DNA from 3 places in the Mesorhizobium sp. DxT genome. Region 2 is predicted to be linked to each of the others. Evidence: predicted binding sites of a transcription regulator. Region 2 holds the regulator's gene; each other region holds the start of a gene.
The links. The regulator LexA, encoded in region 2, represses DNA repair genes until DNA is damaged. The targets are predictions, from matches to a motif close to TGTTCNNNNTGTGTTCNG.
Positions count from the first base shown of each region.

Region 1 (2,247 bases), 230 kb from region 2:
GCAATCAGCGTCCCGGCTGGGCACGTGCTGCGGCTCTGTCACCGAACGCAGCCCGGCCGTTTCGCCCCAGGTTTTCCCGGCCGCAATCTCGCAGCGCCCAACGAACCTATTTGGCTGGAAAGCGGGTTAAGCCGTGCCGGTTCAGGCAGGCGAGACCGGAATGAGCAGCCGCAGCGCTGGCGGTTTCGTCAGGTCCACATCGTGCGGGTATTCTTCCCGGTGGTGAAAGTGACGCTTGTCCCAGGAAAGACTCCCGGCCTGCAGCCAGTCGATCATCCGCACATAATGCGCAACCACCTCGCCGTCGCCGACTCCATGCCAGGAACTCGCCAGCGTCATTTCAGGCAGAACAAGCGATCCGAAACCCTCAGGCAGTTCGCCTGCATCATCCATCGCAATGCCGACGAAGTAGCGGAAACCGTCCGGCCGGTCGTTCCACGACAGCCCGACGATCGGGCTGCGCCACCCGCTTTCACGTCGCGCGGCGAAGGCCTGTACATCCCGTATGACGGAATGGATCGCCCCTCGCGCCGCTTCCCCGTAGGTGCCCTGCCAATGAAGGCCGCAAAGCCGGTGCGCGGGCCGCTCGGTCAGGGCAATGCCCTGATCCGCCGCTGCGGCCTCGCTGCACAGAAGGCACATGGGAGAGCCTTAGAAAGGGATCTCGTCGTCCAGGTCGCGCGAGTATCCGCCGCCACCGCCACCGCCGCCGCGACCCTGATCGCCTGGTCCGGACTGGCCGAAATCGGAGCCGCGCCCGCCGCCCTGGGAGCCGCCGCGATCGTAGCCGACCTGGCCGCCGCCGCCCTCGCCGCGTGTATCGAGCATCTGCAGCTCGCCGCGGAACTTCTGCAGCACAACCTCGGTCGTGTAGCGGTCCTGTCCCTGCTGGTCCTGCCATTTGCGGGTCTGGAGCTGGCCTTCGAGATAGACCTTAGCGCCCTTCTTCAGGTACTGCTCGGCGACCTTGGCAAGGTTGTCGTTGAAGATGACGACGTTGTGCCACTCGGTCTTCTCGCGCCGCTCGCCGGACTGCTTGTCGCGCCATGTCTCGGAGGTGGCGATGCGAAGGTTGACGACCGGGTCGCCGGAATTGAGCCGGCGGATTTCCGGATCGGCGCCCAGATTACCCACCAGAATGACCTTGTTGACGCTACCCGCCATGACGCTCTCCTGCGCTCGTCCTAAACCTGAAATCGATGTCGCGGCACACTATCCGAACGCCCTCGCGGATTCGCCCCGCCGGCCGCCCGCTCGGCGACATCTCCACAGTTTTCGTTGTTCTTCATTTGTTCTTTACAAGAGAATGGGGCTCCTGACAATCCCGGCGGCCTCCGCGGTTCGGTCGCTGCCGGCGACGAAGAAAGCCCCGCCACGTTCGCGACGTGGTCGGGGCCGTTGAGAGCCTTTGCTCTGTCGCCGGGAGTGGATTACCGGCACGTTCTTCGGATGCGTCTCGGGTCGTCGCCCGATGATCCGACTATCTGTCAAATTGTAGGTTGATCGATAACGGGGCCGCGACGTGCGCTGGCCTTCAGGCTATCGTGGCTCCACACCGTGGTGGAGCCTGCTGGGACTGTCCGGCGGGGTCATGCCTCGTCTCCCTTTGCAGTTTCTCCTTTCGCAGACGCGCTCAAGCCTTGCCGTGTTTCCGACACCCCTTGGGCGTACGAGGACGACCGCCGAGGCGAGCTTCATCTGACCGGGAGAGCATGACTCCGCCCTGCCCCAACGTCAACCGTCGACGCCGGCACGGCAACAATTCGTGATCGCCAGTGGCCGCGTCCTCCTGCCAACGGATTGTCAGGAGCTGTTCGCTCTCTGTTCTTTCTGCTTGCCCTGTGCGCGAAAACGCGTGAAAAGCCAGAGGCGGTTTTCCGGAGGCCGCCGGCCTCGACGGACGGCACCAACAACACCATATCCGGGGTCTGGCCGGCTACGATGCCGGCCGTTCTGATGTAAGGCGGCACACGGGACCATGGCGGACCAGAAATTCATCTCCATTCGCGGCGCGCGCGAGCACAATCTCAAGAATGTCGATCTCGACCTGCCGCGCGACCAGTTGATCGTCATGACCGGCCTGTCCGGCTCGGGCAAGTCGTCGCTCGCCTTCGACACCATCTACGCAGAGGGGCAGCGGCGCTATGTGGAGAGCCTGTCGGCCTATGCCCGGCAGTTCCTCGAGATGATGCAGAAGCCGGACGTCGACCAGATCGACGGCCTGTCGCCGGCCATCTCGATCGAGCA
Region 1 covers NZ_JBZFLJ010000005.1:283,298-285,544, forward strand. Annotated here, with positions in the region: gene ACVJNE_RS12215 (GyrI-like domain-containing protein) at 142-642, opposite strand; gene ACVJNE_RS12220 (single-stranded DNA-binding protein) at 652-1,164, opposite strand; gene uvrA (excinuclease ABC subunit UvrA) at 1,979-2,247, shown strand, end outside.
Region 1: ACVJNE_RS12220 (single-stranded DNA-binding protein) is a predicted target of LexA. The motif match lies at 1,280-1,297, and genes of this name have one in related genera.

Region 2 (2,247 bases):
GCGACCACGACCTCGTCCGCGAGGTGCTTACTGGCGAAGGCATGGCGCTCGACTTCTGGAAGATCGCCATGCGCCCCGGCAAGCCGCTGATGTTCGGCAGGCTGGGAGAAACCCGCGTTCTTGGCTTGCCGGGAAATCCGGTTTCAAGCCTTGTCTGCGCGCATCTGTTCCTGAAACCGCTGCTCGCGAACCTTGGCGGCCGCCCACATGTTGCCGACATGAGGGAAGCCGTCCTTGGCGAAGCCATGAAGGCCAATGATCACCGGCAGGATTATGTCCGCGCGGCAGCGACGCATGAGGACGGGCGCCTCGTTGCAAGGCCGTTCGCCGTGCAGGATTCCTCGATGCTGACGACACTGGCGCACGCCAACGCGCTCATCATCCGCGAACCGAACGTGGCCGCTTCGGAGGCTGGAGATGTCTGCCGCGTGCTGATGCTGCGCTGAGCGAGCGGCTTTCTAGTCGCGTTCAACGAGACGAAGATCGTGGCCGGTCGCCGCAATGTGACCCATCCGGTCGGTTCTGGACTGGATGTCCTTCAACCGCTCGATTGCAGCAGCAAGCTCCTTGTCGGAGCGGCGCAGATGTAGATCGCGCCCAGCCTGGCTTCAAACCAGCCGCTCGAGCTCTACAGTCATTTTTTCCCGCGCCACTGTCTCGGAGCCTCCTACGCATTCACGATAATTTAAGCCGTTGCGGAACACAACTGGAACAGATAGTGTTTGTTCTGGTTTTGTTTATGGACTGATTCCCAAAAGGGGCAACAGAATGCTGACGCGCAAGCAACACGAACTGCTTCTCTTCATCCATGAAAGGCTGAAAGAAACTGGCATTCCCCCTTCCTTCGACGAGATGAAGGAGGCGCTCGACCTCGCTTCCAAGTCCGGTATCCACCGCCTGATTACTGCGCTCGAGGAGCGCGGCTTCATTCGACGCCTGCCCAACAGGGCACGTGCGCTGGAAGTGCTGCGGCTGCCAGACTCGATCGCGCCGGGGCTCAATGCGGCCAAAAAGTTCTCGCCCAGCGTCATTCAAGGCAGCCTTGGCCGGGCGCCGGAACCCTCGCGCATCCAGTCTGCCAGCAATGACGATGATGCCGGTGCGGCCGTTGCCATTCCGGTGATGGGCCGGATTGCCGCCGGCGTGCCGATCGAGGCGATCCAGCACAAGACGCACTCGATCAGCGTTCCGCCGGAAATGCTTTCGGGCGGCGAGCACTACGCGCTCGAGGTCAAGGGTGACTCGATGATCGAGGCGGGCATCTTCGACGGCGACACCGTCATCATCCGCGACGGCCAGACCGCCAATCCCGGCGACATCGTGGTGGCTCTCGTCGACGATGAGGAAGCAACCCTCAAGCGGTTCCGCCGCAAGGGCGCCTCGATCGCGCTGGAGGCTGCCAACCCCGCCTACGAAACCCGCATCTTCGGCCCTGATCGCGTGAAGGTACAAGGTAGGCTCGTCGGGCTCATCCGGCGTTATTGATCGGCCATTAGACAAGGTCATGCTCGACTGAGGATGAGCATGAGCATGAGGGGTGGATTGATCGAATCCAACCTATTGGGCTCGATGCACGTCAAGGAATAGCCCGTCGGGCAGCAGGATTCCCGAGCGATGCAGACCCTCCCTCATGCTGGGGGTGCGAGCCCCCGGGTCTTGCCTTCGGCGAGCCCGAGGACAGGCTCCGCGAGCCTCGAAGGACGCACCGATCAGTGCTTTCGCTGCAAAGGCATCGCGGCAGCCGGCTGGCTGTTACTCACCTTGCGATTTCTGCCAGGGTGGAAGTCCCCTCGCCTCACGCGAATACTGCCGGTGCGCGTGCCAGGGCCGATAGGGTTCGCGGATCGCGAAACGAATGTTTGGGTAAAAAGCCGGTCTCGCGGAAGTGCGATTCCTGACACCGGCGTCTGTGCCACTGCTTGCTTCGGTTCCGCGTGTTTCGCCGGCGATGTCTTTCTCGAAAACGATCTCGGCGCTCCCGCGGCGGGCCAAATCGCGCTTGGTGATGACGGTGACGCTGCTGCCGCGACAGGGACTGTTCGCCGTTGCGTCGTCGATGACGATGAGGCTCGCATAAGAACACGCAGTCGAAGCCGTTCGTTCGCCGTCGGCGTGAACGACTATGCCGCCGCCGCCATGGCGCGCTACGCAAAGCCCTTCCCGGCACTGGAATGGCAACGCACCCTGATCATCGGCCGGGGTGGCCGAGGCGGCCCGGCGTCACCTTCCACAGGCCGTGCAACATCG
Region 2 covers NZ_JBZFLJ010000005.1:53,870-56,116, forward strand. Annotated here, with positions in the region: gene ACVJNE_RS11055 (molybdopterin molybdotransferase MoeA) at 1-446, shown strand, start outside; gene lexA (transcriptional repressor LexA) at 769-1,485, shown strand; gene ACVJNE_RS11065 (ComEC/Rec2 family competence protein) at 2,145-2,247, opposite strand, start outside.

Region 3 (2,247 bases), on a different contig from region 2:
CGGCGGCGACCGCAACCTCGTCTGCGCCTGCCCGCCGGTGGAAGCGCTGGCGAGCTGAGCAGAATTTCTCCCGCCGCCTGTCGGACTGACAGGCGGCGATACGTCCTCGGGTGGCAGGGGCAAGACGCTTCTGCCCTTTCAACCCATGCGAGGATGAGGAGAAAACCCCATGGAAACCCATACCGCGCCACGCCCCGTCGCGAAGGACAGGAACAGCCCTCTGCGCCACATCACGCCCTGTCTCTGGTTCGACGACAAGGCGGAGGACGCCGCCAACTTCTACGTCTCGATCTTCCCCAACTCACACATCAGGACGATCAGCCGCTACGGCTCCGAAGGCAAGGAAATCCACGGCAAGGAAGAAGGCGCCGTGATGACCGTGGCGTTCACGCTCGACGGCCAGGATTTCGTAGGCCTCAATGGCGGGCCGCACTTCACCTTCGATGAAGCGATCTCGTTCCAGATTCCGTGCGCAGACCAGGAAGAGGTCGACTACTACTGGGCCAGGCTCAGCGAAGGCGGCCAGGAAGGGCCATGCGGCTGGGTCAAGGACAGGTTCGGCCTGTCGTGGCAGGTGGTGCCGAACGCGCTGCTGGAGATGATGCAGGATACCGACGCGGCCAAGGTTGCGCGCGTCACGGCTGCGTTCCTGCAGATGAAGAAGTTCGACATCGCGATGCTGCGCTCAGCCTTCGAAGGCTGAAACCGGCGGGCCGGTCGTCGCTAGGCGATCGGCTCGCCCTCGGCGGGCGACGCATGTGCCGGCATATGCGATTTTGCGAATGTGACGCCGGCTTCCGCACGCGCCAGCCGCGCCACGCCAAACGCCAGCGCGAAAGCAGCGGTGAAGACCAGCACCAGCCGCAACCAGCGTGGCAACCCGCCAAACTGCGTTGCACCGCCTGTGCTCGCTCCCGAGCCGGTTCCAATCGTTGCCATAGTCGCGTGTTTCAAAGCCTCTGCCCCTGCACTTCCACCATTTTTGTGTTACGGGCGAAGCTGGAGGCGAAAGCTGAACAAATTCGCCCCCTGAAGCGGCACAAAACGGGCTTATTCGTCAGGCTGGTTAGCCTTCGGTAAGACCGATCCGTAAAATTGGAGCCATTCGACACGACCGCGGCCCCGGCCGCGAACGTATCAGGAACTCCCGTCGCCTTGACCGCCGAACCGTGGCAGTATCGGCAGTGATTCGCGGCATATCGAACGACAGGCATTCATGGACGACGCAAACGATCTCTTCGCCAACCTAGCCGACGGCCCGACCGCGCAGCGCGCGCCTGCACGCCCGGTCGACCCGCTGGTTCAGGCCGCCAAAGCAAAGCAGCCGCAGCAGAAGGATGGCAGCGAAGGCTACAGCGCGGCCGACATCGAGGTTCTGGAAGGGCTGGAGCCGGTGCGGCGCCGGCCGGGTATGTATATCGGCGGCACCGACGAGAAGGCGCTTCACCACCTCTTCGCCGAGGTGATCGACAATTCGATGGACGAGGCGGTCGCCGGCCATGCGACCTTCATCGAGGTCGAGCTGGACGCCGAAGGCTTCATCACCGTCACCGACAACGGCCGCGGTATACCGGTCGACCCGCACCCGAAGTTCAAGGACAAGTCGGCGCTCGAAGTCATCATGACGACGCTGCACGCCGGCGGCAAATTCGACTCCAAGGTCTACGAAACCTCCGGCGGCCTGCACGGCGTCGGCGTCTCGGTCGTCAACGCGCTGTCCGACGTGCTCGAAGTCGAGGTCGCGCGCGGCCGCAAGCTCTACCGTCAGCGCTTCTCGCGCGGCGTGCCGCAGGGGCCGCTGGAAAACCTCGGCGACGTGCACAACCGGCGCGGCACCCGCACCCGCTTCCATCCCGACGCGGACATATTCGGCAAGAACGCGAAGTTCGAGCCGGCGCGGCTCTACCGTATGGCCCGCTCCAAGGCCTATCTCTTCGGCGGCGTGGAAATCCGCTGGTCGTGCGACCCGGCATTGATCCCGGAAAAGGATGAGACGCCGGCCAAGGCCGTCTTTCACTTTCCCGGCGGATTGAAGGATTATCTGGCCGCATCGCTCGGCTCCGACTTCCAGGTAACCCGCGAAATCTTCGCCGGCAAGAGCGAGAAGCAGGGCGGCCACGGCTCCATGGAATGGGCGGTCACCTGGTATGGCGGCGACGGCTTCCTGAACTCCTACTGTAACACCATCCCGACGCCGGAAGGCGGCACCCACGAGATGGGCTTCCGCAACGTGCTGACGCGCGGACT
Region 3 covers NZ_JBZFLJ010000011.1:106,410-108,656, forward strand. Annotated here, with positions in the region: gene gcvP (aminomethyl-transferring glycine dehydrogenase) at 1-58, shown strand, start outside; gene ACVJNE_RS19625 (VOC family protein) at 170-703, shown strand; gene ACVJNE_RS19630 (hypothetical protein) at 724-939, opposite strand; gene parE (DNA topoisomerase IV subunit B) at 1,217-2,247, shown strand, end outside.
Region 3: parE (DNA topoisomerase IV subunit B) is a predicted target of LexA. The motif match lies at 1,129-1,146, and genes of this name have one in related genera.